Regions from separate parts of the Janthinobacterium rivuli genome, predicted to be linked through region 1. Evidence: predicted binding sites of a transcription regulator. Region 1 holds the regulator's gene; the other holds the start of a gene.

Region 1 (7,901 bases):
TTACCTTTGTCGGCTATTTCACGCCGATCAAGGAACTGGCGCAGTCGGTGACCACCCTGAACTTCGGTCCTTGGGAATGGTTCTGGGTCTTGTTCTACAGCCTGGCAACCTACGGCAACGCGGGCTGGCTGCGCGAGCAGGTGTGCAAATACATGTGCCCCTACGCGCGCTTTCAGAGCGCCATGTTCGACCAGGACACCTTGATCATCACCTACGATGCCAAGCGCGGCGAACCACGCGGCGCCATGAGCAAGAAGGCTGGCAACAACGACAAGCTGGGCGACTGCATCGATTGCACCCTGTGCGTGCAGGTGTGTCCGACCGGCATCGATATCCGCAACGGCCTGCAGTATGAATGCATCGGCTGCGCCGCCTGCGTCGATGCCTGCAACAGCGTGATGGACAAGGTCGAGCGGCCGCGTGGCCTGATACGCTACAGCACCGACCATGCGATGGAAAACAACTTCAATTCGAAGCAGATACGCCAGCGCGCCATGCGCCCACGCGTCCTGATCTACACTTCCATCCTGGCCCTGATCATCATCGCCGTATGTACCTCGCTGGCCCTGCGCACGCCCCTGAAAATGGACGTGATCCGCGACCGCGGTTCGATGGGACGCGAAGTGGAAGACGGCATGATCGAAAACGTCTACCGCCTGCAGATCATGAACACGTCCGAGCAAAGCCAGCATTTCAAGATCAGCGCTTCCGGCTTGCCGGGCCTGACCTTGCTGACGCGTGAAGAAGTGACCTTGCAGCCGACGGAAACGCTGGGCTGGCCGATCCGCCTGCGCGTGCCGCACGGCGTCGGCGAGAAGGGTTCGAACAAGATTGCGATCGAATTGCAATCGCTGGACAACCCCTCGCTGCATGTGCGCGAAAGCGCGGTATTCATCGTGCCGCGTTAAAGCAGGAAGGCCGGTTCCCGCATGGGGACTGGCCGTTTACACAGGAGAAATACCATGTCCGACAGTCTGAAACTGCAGCCTCCCGTTGCACCGTGGTACAAGCATCGCTGGCCATGGCTGCTGATGATCGGTCCCGGCCTGTCCGTGGTCGTCGGCAGCTTCATGGGCTATATCGCGTTTACGCAGCCCGATGCGCTGGTGGTGGGCGACTATTACAAGCAGGGCAAGGCGATCAACCAGGATTTGAAGCGCGACACGATCGCCAGCGACCTGGCGATGGCTACCAGCTTGTCCTACGACGTGGCGTCAGCGCGCCTCAGTGGTTCCGTGCACAGCTTCGGCAAAGCTTACCAGGGTCCGCTGCAGCTGCACCTGGCGCATGCGACCCTGCCGGAAAAGGACATCAAGCTGCTGGTGCGGCCCGATGCGGCCGGCAATTTCTCGGTGGCGCTGCCGATGCTCGAGCGCAGCCGCTGGCAAGTGCTGGTGGAAAACGACAAACGCGAGTGGCGCCTGTCCGGCATCTGGACCTGGCCGCTGCAACGCAGCATCGCGCTGCACGCCGATGAAGAGCTGTAGGCCTTATTTGCAGACGTCGGTACCGGCCGTGATGGCCTTCAATTTTGCCGGCTGCAAGATTTCAATTTCTCGGTTCGAGACGCGCAGCCAGCCTTCCTTCTTGAACTTCGACAGCAGGCGGCTGACGCTTTCGATGGTCAGGCCCAGGTAGTTGCCGATTTCCTCGCGCGACATGCGCAGCTGGAATTTGCTGCTCGAATAGCCGCGCGCTTCATAGCGCGACGCCAGGTTGACGATGAAGGCGGCAAAACGCTGCGTCGCCTGCATATTGCCCAGCAATAGCATGACGCTTTGCTCGCGCGTGATTTCCTGACTCATCATGCGGTGGAAATGGCGCAGCAGGGTCGGCATATTGCCCAGCAATTGTTCCAGGCTGGAAAACGGGATTTCACACACTTCGCTGTCTTCCAGCGCCACCGCATTACAGTGGTGGCGGTCGGCGCTGATGGCGTCCATGCCCAGCAGTTCGCCGGCCATCTGAAAGCCCGTCACCTGCTCTTCGCCACCGGGATTGATCTGGTACGTCTTGAAGTGCCCCAGGCGGATCGCGTACAGGTTCTGGAACGAGTCGCCGATGCGGAACAGCGAGGCGCCGCGCACGATCTTGCGGCGGCGGCCGATGATCTGGTCCAGCCTGTCCATGTCGCCCATATCGAGGCCCATCGGCAGGCACAATTGATGCATGCTGCAGGTCGAGCATCGCGCACGCAACGCTTCCACGTTCACTGTAGGCAAGGTTGGAGTGAGTAGCGCTTCAGTCATGTCGGTACCTTTTAGAAAATGCAACAACAAGTTTACTGCATACAGGGTTGCCGTGTGCCAATTTCACGGCAATTTCGCTGAATAAACGACGTTCCGACTTTAATTATATGGCAACATCGTCAAAAGCCCATGCGGGGAGGGCAATTTGCGCGGCGCCGCTTGCCAAGCTGGGGTATTGATAGGAAAATTCCTGACAGCATTACTTGCCGCCTGTGCCGTCCGGTACTGAAAAGGAAATCATGAAGCCTCTCGGCATCAAAGCAAAAGTCGCGCTGGCCACCAGCCTGACCTCGATCGCCATGATCGCGCTGGTCACCATGATCCAGGTGCAGCACATGCGCGACGACTTCACCCGAGTACTGCTGAGCCAGCAGTCATCCCTGATCAGCCGCACCGCTGCCGAGCTCGACGACAAGCTGGGCATGCTGCTGCAGATCGTCACCCTGACGGCCCGGCAGCAGCCGCCGGAACTGATCGCCCGGCCCGCCCAATTGCGCGAATACTATTCGCGCCGCTCGATGCTGGTGCTGTTCGACGACGTGCTGGTGCTCGACGCGCAAGGCGCCGTCGTGGCCGACATGCCGGAAGTGCCGGGGCGCGCCGGCATCAATGTTGCCGAGCGCGAGTATTTCCAGACCGTCCTGCGCACGCGCCAGCCCATGATCACCGAACCGATGCTGGGCAAGTCGAGCGGCATGCCCATCGTGCAGATGGTGGCGCCCGTGCTCACCGCCGATGGCCAGGTGGCCGGCGTGGTGATCGGCGTGCTGCGCCTGTACAAGGACAATCTGCTGGGGCGTTTGCGCTCGGAAAAGGTCGGCAAGAGCGGCTATTACTTCATCCTCACGCGCGGCGCCGTGCCGCGCTACGTGCTGCACCCCGATACCAGCCGTTTGCTGCAGCCGCGCCAGCCGAACGCCAATCTGACGACGACCCAGCTGCTGAAGGAAGATGGCGAAGGCAGCATGGTCAGCACCAACAGCCGCGGCATCACGGCCGTCAACAGCTTCAAGCGCCTGAAATCGGTGAACTGGCTGCTGGCCAGCTCGCTGCCCGTCGACGATGCCTTCGAACCATTCGATGGCGTGCTGTACCGGCTGGTGCTGTGGAGCATCCTTGCCTCGCTGCTGGCCGCCTTTGTTCTGGGCTGGGTCACCGTGCGCCTGCTGTCGCCGCTGGTGCGCCTGCGCGACACCCTGCTGGCCCTGCGCACCAGCGGCAGCCGTTTCACCCCCGTGCCGGTGCAGCAGCGCGACGAGATCGGCGAACTGACGGAAGCGTTCAACGGCCTGATGAGCGAACGCGACCGCCTGCAGCAGGAACTCGAAGCGCGCGCGGCGGAGCTGGAGCAGGAACGCGACCGGGCCGAGGCGGCCAACCGCGCGAAGAGCGATTTCGTGGCCAACATGAGCCATGAAATCCGCACGCCCCTCAATGCCGTGCTGGGCATGGTGTATTTGCTGGGCAATACCAGACTCGACACGGAACAGCGCAAGTATCTGACCATGGTCAGAGTGGCGGGCCAGTCGCTGCTGGGCATCCTCAACGACGTGCTCGACTATTCGAAGATCGAGGCGCGCCGCATGGAATTGTCGCCCGTCGAATTCGACCTCGACGAAGTCATGAATACCCTGGCCACGACGATGACGATGAATGCGGGCGAAAAGGAACTGGAACTGGCCATCGCCGTCGAACCCGACGTGCCGCGGCGCCTGGTGGGCGACGCCCAGCGCCTGCAGCAAATCCTCGTCAACCTGGCCGGCAACGCCATCAAATTTACCGAGAGCGGCGAAGTGGTGGTGGCCGTCAGCCTGGCCGAGAGAGAGAGCGGCCGCGCCTGGCTGCGCTTCGAAGTGCGCGACACGGGCATCGGCATGACGGAACTGCAGCAACAGCAGCTGTTCGCCGCGTTTTCGCAGGGCGACCAGAGCATCACGCGGCGCTTCGGCGGCACGGGCCTGGGCCTGGCCATCAGCAAGCAGCTGATCCACATGATGGGCGGCGACATCGCCGTCGCCAGCAGCGAAGGCAAGGGCAGCCGCTTCTGGTTTAGCGTGCCCTTCGAGATGCTGGCGCAGCCGGCGGAAACGCGGCGCACGCCGGCGCTGGGACAGCTGCGCCTGCTGGTGGCCGACGACAACCGCACCACGCGCGAACTGATCGTCAAGCTGATCGAGGCGTGGGGCTGGCTGGCCGACGAAGTGGACTCCGGCTTTGCCGCCATCGAACTGTACCGCGAACGCCTGGCCCAGCAGCAACCGTACGACGTGGTGCTGGCCGACTGGCACATGCCCGTCATGGACGGTCTGGCCACGGCCAAGGCCATCCGCCAGGCGGCCAGCGGCCAGCGCCAGCCCATCGTGGTGATGGTCAACGCCTTCGCCCGCAACCACCTGGAGGAAATCTCCAGCGCGGCCGAGGCCGACGTCGTGCTGATGAAGCCGATCACGGGATCGAGCCTGTTCGACGCCCTGCACCAGGCGCTGATTGCCAAGGACGACGGCGGCGAACAGCGCATCCTGCACCAGCCGCTGGGCACGGAACTGGCCGGCGTGCATTTCCTGCTGGTGGAAGACAATCATTTGAACCAGGCCGTGGCGCGCGGCATCCTCGAACACATGGGCGCCACCCTGGACGTGGTGGGCGACGGCTTGCAAGCCGTGGAACGGCTGCGCACGGAAGCGCTGCGCTACGACATCGTGCTGATGGACATGCAGATGCCCGTCATGGACGGTTTCAGCGCCACCCACATCATCCGCACGGAACTGCGCTTGGGCCTGCCCGTGATCGCCATGACGGCCGGCGTGCTGGCGTCCGAGCGCGAGCGTTGCATGACGGCCGGCATCAGCGATTTCATCGCCAAGCCCGTCGTGGTGGAAGAGATGATGGAAGTCATCCTGCGCCACCTGCCCAAGCGCCCGCCAGTGCAGACGGCCGAGCCGGTGACAGTTGCCGATGAGGAAGTGTTTTCCATGGCGCCGCTGATGCGCGTGATGGGGCGCGACGCGAAGGGGCGCGGCGTGCTGCGGCGCATGGTCGAAGACGCGCTGAACAAGGGCATGACGCCCGTGCGCGACGCCGAAACCGCGTTGCAGGCTGGCCGCCACAGCGACGTGGCGCGCATCCTGCACAGCGTGCGCGGCTCCGTCGGCACCCTGGGCACGAAACGCCTGATCCGCGCCGCGTTCGCCACCGAGGAAGCCATCGATGCGGGACGCTTTGATGAGGTGCCGGCGCTGCTGGCGCACACGGCGCTGGAGCTGGAACTGGTGCTGGCGGCGGCGGGGGATTGGTTGTCGAGGCTAAAAGATTAAAAAGGTAGGTCGGATTAGCGGTGGCACGCCGCGTAATCCGACAACATTGTTGGCGGATCATGTCGGATTACGCGCAAGCGCTAATCCGACCTACGCTTATGCGGGTACGCCCAGAATCACGCTCGACGCCTTGAACATCGCCGTCACGCTGCTGCCAAGCGCGATGCCCAGGTCGGTACTGCTCTGATTCGTGATGATGGCGGCAATCGTGCCGCCGCGCGGCAGGTCCAGCACCACTTCCGTATTGACGGCGCCCGTCTGCACGCGCGTCACCGTGCCGGCCAGCTGGTTGCGCGCGGAAAAGCGCGCGCCTTCGCTGTCGGTCACGAGGATGATGGACGAAGCCTTGATCAGCGCGAACGCTTCCGCGCCCGGCACCAGGCCCAGGCTGGCGCTGCTGCCCTGCGTGACGATGGCCACGATGTGCTGTCCGCCCGGTAATTCCAGGGTGACTTCGTCGTTGACGGCGCCCTGTTTCAGTTCGGCCACCTTGCCCAGGAATTGATTGCGCGCCGTCGTTTTCATGGCCATTCTCCGTATGAGTAAAAGATCGTCGGCGATGCCTTCGGCCTGGCTGCCCAACTGGCGCAGGTAGCGCGCATGCTCGCGCTCGATGATGCGGAAATTGTCGACCAGCTGGCGTCCCCGTGGCGTGAGCCGCGTGCCGCCGCCGCCCTTGCCGCCCGTCAGGCGCTCGACCAGCGGTTCGCCGGCCAGGTTGTTCATCGCGTCGATGGCATCCCAGGCCGCCTTGTAGCTCATCTTGACGAGCTTGGCCGCCTGCGTGATGGAGCCGCATTCGGCGATGGCGCCCAGCAATTCCACCCTGCCGGCGCCGCCCAGGTTTTCTCCGCCCACCGTCATCCATACCGAGCCTTCTAGGCCGATTTCCGCTGCCGCTGATTTATCCAATGCGTTCACCCAATGCCATGTGGTCTTCCCTGTTATCGATCTGTCCGTCGCGCAAGTACAGCACGTGCTCGCCCAGGATGCGCGCATCTTCCGGATCGTGCGTGATCAGGATCATGGGCACGTCCAGACGCTGCTGCCACTGGCTCAGCTCCAGGCGCATTTTGACACGCAGGGCCGGATCGAGGGCGGCAAACGGCTCGTCGAGCAGCAGCGCGCTCGGCTCGGCCACGAGCGCCCTCGCCAGCGCCACCCGCTGGCGCTGGCCTCCGGACAACTCGTCGGGGAACTGATGCGCCAGTTCCTGCAAGTGGAAGGCATCGAGCCAATGCTCGACTTTCTGCAATTTTTCGCGCGCGCGCGGGTTGAACCAGCCGCGCGCCAGGCCGAAGCCCACGTTCTGGCGCACCGTCAGATGCGGGAACAGCGCGTAATCCTGGAACAGGTAGGCGACATTGCGCTGCTGCGGCGGCAGATTGATGCCGGCGGCCGAATCGAACAGGGTGCGCCCGTTCAGGCGGATATGGCCTGCATCAGGCGTGAAGAGTCCGGCAATGGCTTTCAGGGTCATGCTCTTGCCGGCGCCGGACGGGCCATACATGGCGATGCGCTGGCTGCCGGAGGTGCATCGCACCTGCAGGTCGAAACGGCGTTTGCCGGAGCGCAAGGTGGCGCGGAGGTCGAGGTCGAGTTGCATAGTGGTCATTTATGAGCGACGCGCCCGGGCGCCAGGCGACCAGCAGTCAGCAGCACCACGATACAGACCAGGGAGGTGATCAAGACCAGCGTATTGGCCAAGTCATCCTTGCCCGCCTGCACGGCTTCAAACACGGCCACCGACAGGGTTTGCGTCTTGCCGGGGATGCTGCCGGCCACCATCAGGGTGGCGCCGAACTCACCCAGCGCGCGCACAAAACCCAGCAGCACGCCGGCCAGGATGCCGCGCCAGGCCAGTGGCAACGTGACGCGAAAGAAAATCGCCAGCTCGGAAATGCCCAACACGCGGGCCGCCTGCTCGAGCTGGCCGTCGACGGCCTCGAAGGCGGCGCGCGCGGGCTTGAAGACGAGGGGAAAGGCGACCACGGTGGAAGCGATCACGGCGCCCTGCCACGTAAAGATGAGGTTGATGCCGAAGTTGTCCTGCAGCCAGATACCCAAGGTGCCGCGCCGGCCCAGCAGCACCAGCAGGTAATAGCCGAGCACGGTCGGCGGCATCACCATCGGCAGGGTCAACAGGGCGTCGAGCAGCTCGCGCCCGGGAAAACGCGTGCGCGCCAGCAGATAGCCCGTGCCGATGCCGAGCAACAAGTTGAGCGCCGTGGCCCATGCCGCCACTTTGAGCGACAGGGCCAGCGCGGTCCAGGCGATATCCATGTGCAGTCGTTTGCTTTATGGCTTTTTAAATCCGTACTTGGCGAGGATGGCTTGC
Region 2 (7,901 bases), 720 kb from region 1:
CCTGGGCGCCGTCGGCCATCAGCCATTGCTGCAGCCGGGCGAGCAGTTCGAATACACGAGCGGCACCATGCTGGGCACGCCGCAAGGCTCGATGCATGGCGAATACTTTTGCGTGGCCGAAGATGGTCACCAGTTCGAAGCTTTGATTCCCGAATTCGTGCTGTCGGTGCCGCGCACCCTGCATTAAGGAAACGCCGGGGGCTTGCCCCCTTACTTCAGTTTTTCAGTGGCGTCCTGTTCTTCACTGAGCTGCTTGCGCGCCGGCGGTGCGGGCTTTTTGCCCGAATACATGGTCCACCAGACTATAAATGCCAGCAAGAAGAACGCCACCAGCGCCTCTATCATCAAGATCCACATACGCACTCCTATGTTATTTACCCGCAGCTTAGTATTTACCCGCCGTCTGTTGACACGCGGTAGTCTACCCGTTTCAATCGGCGCCGTCGCGCTTGCTCTCTCCGCCTGTACCACGCCGCCCGCGCCGCCCGCTGCCAGCGGCAAGGCGCCACCCATCGCGCCGACCGTCGTCAAGCCGGTTCCGGCCAAGCCGGCCGACGCCAAGGATGCCACGGATGTGGCGGCGCCCACCTTCGTGCCCGCCAAGTTTGCCGCCTTGCCTGGCTGGGCCCGCGACGACATGCGCGCCGCCTGGCCCGCGTTCATGGCATCGTGCGGCGTGCTGGTCAAGCGCCCGGACTGGAAGGAATCGTGCACGATCGCGCGCCAGGTGAATGCGGACAGCGACAAGGCCATCCGCCTGTTTTTCGAGACGTTCTTTGTGCCAAATCAAGTGGTGGCCGCCGATGGCGCCAATACTGGCTTGGTGACCGGCTACTACGAACCCTTGCTGCACGGCGCGCGCAAGCGCGGCGGCCCATACCAGACACCGCTGTACAAGGTGCCTGACGACCTGGTTTCGGTGGATTTGTCCGGCGTGTATCCGGAACTGAAAAACATGCGCTTGCGGGGCAAGCTGGTCGGCAAGAAGGTGGTGCCGTACGCCACCCGCGCCGACATCGAGCGCGCCACGTCCGTCACGGGCAAGGAATTGCTGTGGGTGGATGACGAAGTCGAGGCCTTCTTCCTGCAAGTGCAGGGTTCCGGGCGCGTGCAGCTGACCGATACGCAGGAAACCGTGCGCGTGGCGTATGCGGATCAAAACGGCCACCCGTATAAATCGATCGGCCGCTACCTGGTCGACAAGGGCGAGCTGACCCTGAGCCAGGCGTCCGCGCAGGGCATCAAGGCGTGGATCGCCGGCCACCCCACGCGCAAGGATGAATTGTTCAACGCCAATCCCAGCTATGTGTTCTTCAAGGAGGAGCGCCTGCCCGACCCGAAAGTGGGGCCGAAGGGCGCGTTGGGCGTGCCGTTGACGCCGCAGCGCTCGGTAGCCATCGATTCGCGCTTCCTGCCGCTGGGCGCGCCCGTGTTCCTGTCCACCACGCAAGCCAATAGCGAGATTCCCATGCAGCGCCTGGTGATGGCGCAGGATACGGGCGGCGCCATTCGCGGGCCGATCCGGGTCGATTATTTCTTTGGCTTTGGCGCGGAAGCGGCCGAGAATGCGGGCCGCATGAAGCAGAGCGGCGCCGTGTGGGTGTTGTTGCCGAAGCAGGCACCGGCGCGCTGAGTTTCTCGCGGCGCCGGGCAGTTCGTGGTGTCGCTTAGCGCAAGACCATGACGGGCAGATGGGTATGCGCCAGCACTTTTTGCGTTTCGCTGCCCACGAACAACTTGTTCAAGCCCTTGCGGCCATGCGAGGCCATCAGGATGATGTCGCAATGGTAGGTCTGCGCCGCATTGACGATTTCATCATGCGGGCTCGGCGACACGGCCACCACGCCTTCGAAAGGCACGCCGGCGGCGCTTGCCGCTACGCCGATCTTGTCGATGGCGCGTTGCGAGGCTTCCTGCATCTGCTGTTCATACAGGCTGGCGTCGAGCACGATGCCGCCGTCGGCCATCGGCGAGAACGGAAAAGGCTGCACCACGCTGATGGCGACCAGCTTGGCTTTGTTCAATTGGGCGAAGGCGAGGGCGGTCTCGGCGGCTTTGTCGGACAACGGAGAGCCGTCGGTGGGAAATAAGATGGTGTTAAACATAGCGTGCTCCTCAAGTGATGTAAGACAGCTTATGGATTTACATCAATTAAAACCTTGATGTAAATCAAACCTCACAGGCTTTGGCGTGAATAGTGTCGCCAAAGCAATCTTTTGCCAGTGTATGCCCGTTCACCGCTTCAGGTGCGCACGCTACGCAGCGGCGTGCCCCACACCATGGCGACCGTCAACACAATGCTGCCAGCCGCGATGCAGGCCAGGCCGTTGCGCACGCCAAAGTGTTCCGCTACCCAGCCGGCGGCCAGCGCGCCCAGCGGCGCCGTCGCAACCGTCAGGAAGCGCATGGTCGACGTCATGCGGCCCAGCATGGGATCGGGCGTGACCTTTTGGCGCAAGCCCAGGTAGGGAATAAAGAACAGCATCACGCCGCAATCGAAAAAGAACATCAAGATGGCATAGGCCACGGCGCTGGCGGCCGCGCTGCCGAACAGCGCGGCGGGTATCGTGGGTGTCAGGGCAAAGCAGAGCGAGGTTGATGCCAGGCCGATCAGGATGGTGCGGCCGGCGCCGTAGCGGCGCGTCAGCGGCTTGACGATGAAGGCGCTGAGCAGGACGCCGGCGCCACCGAGCATCTGCGTCATGCCCAGCACGCCAGGGCTCATGCCCAGGTCGCGCGTGGCGAACAGCACCGTCAAAGCCATGCTGGCGTAAAACAAAAAGTGCCAGATGCCGGCACCCCAGGCCAGCGCGCGCAGCAGCGGTTCGCGCCAGACAAACAGCAAGCCATCGGCGATGTCGCGCAAGGCGTGCTTGTCAGACGGCGCCGGCCGTGGATCGCGCACGCTCATGGCGCGCAAGTTGAAGACGGAAACCAGATAGCCGCAAGCCGTGCACAGGATGGCGACGGGCGCCGACAACACTTGCACCAGCACGCCGGCCAGGCCGGGGCCGATCAGGCGTGAAGCCGATTCGGTGGCGGCAAATTTCGATTGCGCATCGATCAAGCCATCGCGGCCCACCAGGAAAGTCAGAAACACCTGTTCGGCGCCGCCACCGACGACGAAGCCCGTGCCGATGATGAACCCCACTATATATAACCATGGCATCGACAGCACGCCGCACCAATAGGCCACGGCCACGCTGGCCAGGGCCAGGCCGGACATGCTTTCGCTGAACAGCATGATCGGGTGCTTGCTGCGCCGGTCCAGCAGTACGCCGACGGGCAAGCCGAAGAGGGCGAACGGCAGCGCCTGCAAGGCGACCAGCACGCCCATCTGTTCCGGTGTCGCATGTAGTAATAACACCGCGCACAGGGGCAGGGCCAGCGAGGTGATCTGGGCGCCGAAGCAATTGAGGCCGTTGCTGAACCACAGGCGGCGGAAATTGACGCTGGCGGCGCTGCCGTCGCCGCGCAGGTAACGGGCGCAGTACTGGAAGAGGGGAGAGAAAATATGCTGCTCGATAAAGATGATCGGACTCACAATAATAGCAGCGCACCCGCCGCGCCGCTGCCGTTAGCCGCTACAATCGTTGCACCGTTCATCGAGAGGAGACACTATGCAATACGAAGACCTGATCATCGACATCCAGGACAAAGTGGCGGTCATCCGCCTGAACCGCCCCAAGGCGCTCAATGCCTTGAACGACAACATGATGAATGAGCTGGGCGACGCCTTGCTGAAGTTTGATGCGGACGAGAATATCGGCTGTATCGTGCTCACTGGCAGCGAAAAAGCATTTGCCGCCGGCGCCGATATCGCGGCCATGGCCGATTACACCTATCCGGACACCTTTACCCAAGGCTACATCAGCCGCAACTGGGAGCATATCTTGCGCGTGCGCAAACCCGTGGTGGGCGCGGTGGCCGGCTATGCGCTTGGTGGCGGTTGCGAACTGGCCATGATGTGCGATTTCCTGATCGCCGCCGACAGCGCCAAATTCGGCCAGCCGGAAATCAAGGTCGGCGTCACGCCAGGCGCGGGCGGCACGCAGCGTCTGCCGCGCGCCATCGGCAAGGCCAAGGCCATGGATCTGCTGCTGACGGCGCGCACCATTGACGCCGCCGAGGCGGAACGCATCGGCCTCGTGTCGCGCGTGGTGCCGGCCGATAAATTGCTGGAAGAAACCCTGGCTGCCGCCAGGACCATTGCCGCCATGCCGACCTCGGTGGCCATGATGATCAAGGATTGCGTCAACCGTGCCTTTGAAACCACCTTGACCGATGGCGTCGCCTACGAGCGCCGTCTGTTCCAGGCCGCCTTCGGTACGCCTGCACAAAAAGAAGGCATGCACGCTTTCCTGGAAAAGCGCTTGCCAAACTTCGACGGTCTTTGATATGATTCGCCTCCTCGCAAAACGACGCACACAAAACATGGTGTTGCAGAGTAAAAGCGGGGAGAAAAAGAAGGTTGACGAAATGCTGCAAACGCTTCATACTCTTCCTTCTTCGCAGCTGGCAAACACAACGCTTTGTCGATAGCGCGAAAGCAGTACCGAATACAGTTCTTTAACAATTAACAGTCGATAAGTGTGGGCATTTGATGTAAGTGCAGCGTCAATCTTCGGATTGGCGTAAAACTTAAAATATCAAATGTTCACAAGAAATAATGAAATAGGATACTTCTTCGGAAGTAGCCTGTCAGTTTTTTGAGTGAGCGACCCGTCAGCAATGACGGTGCCGGTAAGACGGCAAAGTAACAGAGATTAAACTGAAGAGTTTGATCCTGGCTCAGATTGAACGCTGGCGGCATGCCTTACACATGCAAGTCGAACGGCAGCACGGAGCTTGCTCTGGTGGCGAGTGGCGAACGGGTGAGTAATATATCGGAACGTACCCTGGAGTGGGGGATAACGTAGCGAAAGTTACGCTAATACCGCATACGATCTAAGGATGAAAGTGGGGGATCGCAAGACCTCATGCTCGTGGAGCGGCCGATATCTGATTAGCTAGTTGGTAGGGTAAAAGCCTACCAAGGCATCGATCAGTAGCTGGTCTGAGAGGACGACCAGCCACACTGGAACTGAGACACGGTCCAGACTCCTACGGGAGGCAGCAGTGGGGAATTTTGGACAATGGGCGAAAGCCTGATCCAGCAATGCCGCGTGAGTGAAGAAGGCCTTCGGGTTGTAAAGCTCTTTTGTCAGGGAAGAAACGGTGAGAGCTAATATCTCTTGCTAATGACGGTACCTGAAGAATAAGCACCGGCTAACTACGTGCCAGCAGCCGCGGTAATACGTAGGGTGCAAGCGTTAATCGGAATTACTGGGCGTAAAGCGTGCGCAGGCGGTTTTGTAAGTCTGATGTGAAATCCCCGGGCTCAACCTGGGAATTGCATTGGAGACTGCAAGGCTAGAATCTGGCAGAGGGGGGTAGAATTCCACGTGTAGCAGTGAAATGCGTAGATATGTGGAGGAACACCGATGGCGAAGGCAGCCCCCTGGGTCAAGATTGACGCTCATGCACGAAAGCGTGGGGAGCAAACAGGATTAGATACCCTGGTAGTCCACGCCCTAAACGATGTCTACTAGTTGTCGGGTCTTAATTGACTTGGTAACGCAGCTAACGCGTGAAGTAGACCGCCTGGGGAGTACGGTCGCAAGATTAAAACTCAAAGGAATTGACGGGGACCCGCACAAGCGGTGGATGATGTGGATTAATTCGATGCAACGCGAAAAACCTTACCTACCCTTGACATGGCTGGAATCCTCGAGAGATTGAGGAGTGCTCGAAAGAGAACCAGTACACAGGTGCTGCATGGCTGTCGTCAGCTCGTGTCGTGAGATGTTGGGTTAAGTCCCGCAACGAGCGCAACCCTTGTCATTAGTTGCTACGAAAGGGCACTCTAATGAGACTGCCGGTGACAAACCGGAGGAAGGTGGGGATGACGTCAAGTCCTCATGGCCCTTATGGGTAGGGCTTCACACGTCATACAATGGTACATACAGAGCGCCGCCAACCCGCGAGGGGGAGCTAATCGCAGAAAGTGTATCGTAGTCCGGATTGTAGTCTGCAACTCGACTGCATGAAGTTGGAATCGCTAGTAATCGCGGATCAGCATGTCGCGGTGAATACGTTCCCGGGTCTTGTACACACCGCCCGTCACACCATGGGAGCGGGTTTTACCAGAAGTAGGTAGCTTAACCGTAAGGAGGGCGCTTACCACGGTAGGATTCGTGACTGGGGTGAAGTCGTAACAAGGTAGCCGTATCGGAAGGTGCGGCTGGATCACCTCCTTTCTAGAGTTTGCACGAATCAGAAATGATTCACGCATCAAATGTTCACACTTATCGGCTGTTAAATGAAGAAGAAACAGTAGTCGTAGTAGTTCCGCGTTGGGGCTGTAGCTCAGCTGGTTAGAGCACCGTGTTGATAACGCGGGGGTCGTTGGTTCGAGTCCAACCAGCCCTACCAGCTAATTAGTAAAATCTCAGGGGGATTAGCTCAGCTGGGAGAGCACCTGCTTTGCAAGCAGGGGGTCGTCGGTTCGATCCCGTCATCCTCCACCAAAGTTTTACTCGAAAGTGCAAATGTAAGCCTCTGGGTTTAGATTTGATCTTTTAGCGATCAAAGCTGTTTCGTTCTTTAACAATCTGGAAGAAGTAAAGATTATTTATTGATCGGTTTGCCGTAAAAAGCGAATCGATGGGTAATGATTGTATGTATCAACAAACAAGCAACAACGTTGTACTTTCTTATCCCTGTAGCGCTCTTTTCGTTTGAAAGAATGAAGAGGCTAACGTTATAGGGACAAGCGAATAAGTGCACATGGTGGATGCCTTGGCGATTACAGGCGATGAAGGACGTAGTAGCTTGCGATAAGCTGCGGGGAGTGAGCAAACACACTTTGATCCGCAGATTTCCGAATGGGGCAACCCACCCTTTTAGGGTATTGCATACTGAATACATAGGTATGCAAGGCGAACGCGGCGAACTGAAACATCTAAGTAGCTGCAGGAAAAGAAATCAACCGAGATTCCCAAAGTAGCGGCGAGCGAAATGGGAAGAGCCTGTACGTGATAGTCGGACTGATAGAAGAATCCTCTGGAAATAGGAACCGTAGCGGGTGATAGTCCCGTATTCGAAATCAGACCGGTGATACTAAGCGTACGACAAGTAGGGCGGGACACGTGACATCCTGTCTGAATATGGGGGGACCATCCTCCAAGGCTAAATACTCGTAATCGACCGATAGTGAACCAGTACCGTGAGGGAAAGGCGAAAAGAACCCCGGAAGGGGAGTGAAATAGATCCTGAAACCGTGTGCATACAAACAGTAGGAGCGGACTTGTTCCGTGACTGCGTACCTTTTGTATAATGGGTCAGCGACTTACATTCAGTGGCAAGGTTAACCATATAGGGAAGCCGTAGAGAAATCGAGTCCGAATAGGGCGATCAGTCGCTGGGTGTAGACCCGAAACCAAGTGATCTACTCATGGCCAGGATGAAGGTGCGGTAACACGCCCTGGAGGTCCGAACCCACTAATGTTGAAAAATTAGGGGATGAGCTGTGGGTAGGGGTGAAAGGCTAAACAAACTTGGAAATAGCTGGTTCTCTCCGAAAACTATTTAGGTAGTGCCTCAAGTATCACCATCGGGGGTAGAGCACTGTTATGGCTAGGGGGTCATTGCGACTTACCAAACCATTGCAAACTCCGAATACCGATGAGTGCGAGCTTGGGAGACAGACGTCGGGTGCTAACGTCCGGCGTCAAGAGGGAAACAACCCAGACCGCCAGCTAAGGTCCCAAAGATTGGCTAAGTGGAAAACGAAGTGGGAAGGCTAAAACAGTCAGGATGTTGGCTTAGAAGCAGCCATCATTTAAAGAAAGCGTAATAGC

The links. Region 1 encodes FNR, which switches genes on or off when oxygen is low (the NO sensors DNR and NnrR bind a similar motif). Its sites were predicted from a motif close to TTGATNNNNATCAA; they were not measured.
Region 2: P9875_RS04550 (universal stress protein) is a predicted target of FNR. The motif match lies at 2,160-2,173, and genes of this name have one in related genera.

The regions. Positions count from the first base shown of each region.
Region 1 covers NZ_CP121464.1:289,419-297,319, forward strand. Annotated here, with positions in the region: gene ccoG (cytochrome c oxidase accessory protein CcoG) at 1-908, shown strand, start outside; gene P9875_RS01225 (FixH family protein) at 963-1,487, shown strand; gene fnr (fumarate/nitrate reduction transcriptional regulator Fnr) at 1,491-2,249, opposite strand; gene P9875_RS01235 (response regulator) at 2,489-5,563, shown strand; gene P9875_RS01240 (TOBE domain-containing protein) at 5,660-6,427, opposite strand; gene P9875_RS01245 (sulfate/molybdate ABC transporter ATP-binding protein) at 6,468-7,178, opposite strand; gene modB (molybdate ABC transporter permease subunit) at 7,175-7,846, opposite strand; gene modA (molybdate ABC transporter substrate-binding protein) at 7,862-7,901, opposite strand, start outside.
Region 2 covers NZ_CP121464.1:1,012,383-1,020,283, forward strand. Annotated here, with positions in the region: gene apaG (Co2+/Mg2+ efflux protein ApaG) at 1-187, shown strand, start outside; gene P9875_RS04540 (hypothetical protein) at 211-357, opposite strand; gene P9875_RS04545 (murein transglycosylase A) at 434-1,633, shown strand; gene P9875_RS04550 (universal stress protein) at 1,668-2,105, opposite strand; gene P9875_RS04555 (MFS transporter) at 2,243-3,544, opposite strand; gene P9875_RS04560 (enoyl-CoA hydratase) at 3,621-4,397, shown strand; rRNA gene P9875_RS04565 (16S ribosomal RNA) at 4,769-6,299, shown strand; tRNA gene P9875_RS04570 (tRNA-Ile) at 6,398-6,474, shown strand; tRNA gene P9875_RS04575 (tRNA-Ala) at 6,494-6,569, shown strand; rRNA gene P9875_RS04580 (23S ribosomal RNA) at 6,809-7,901, shown strand, end outside.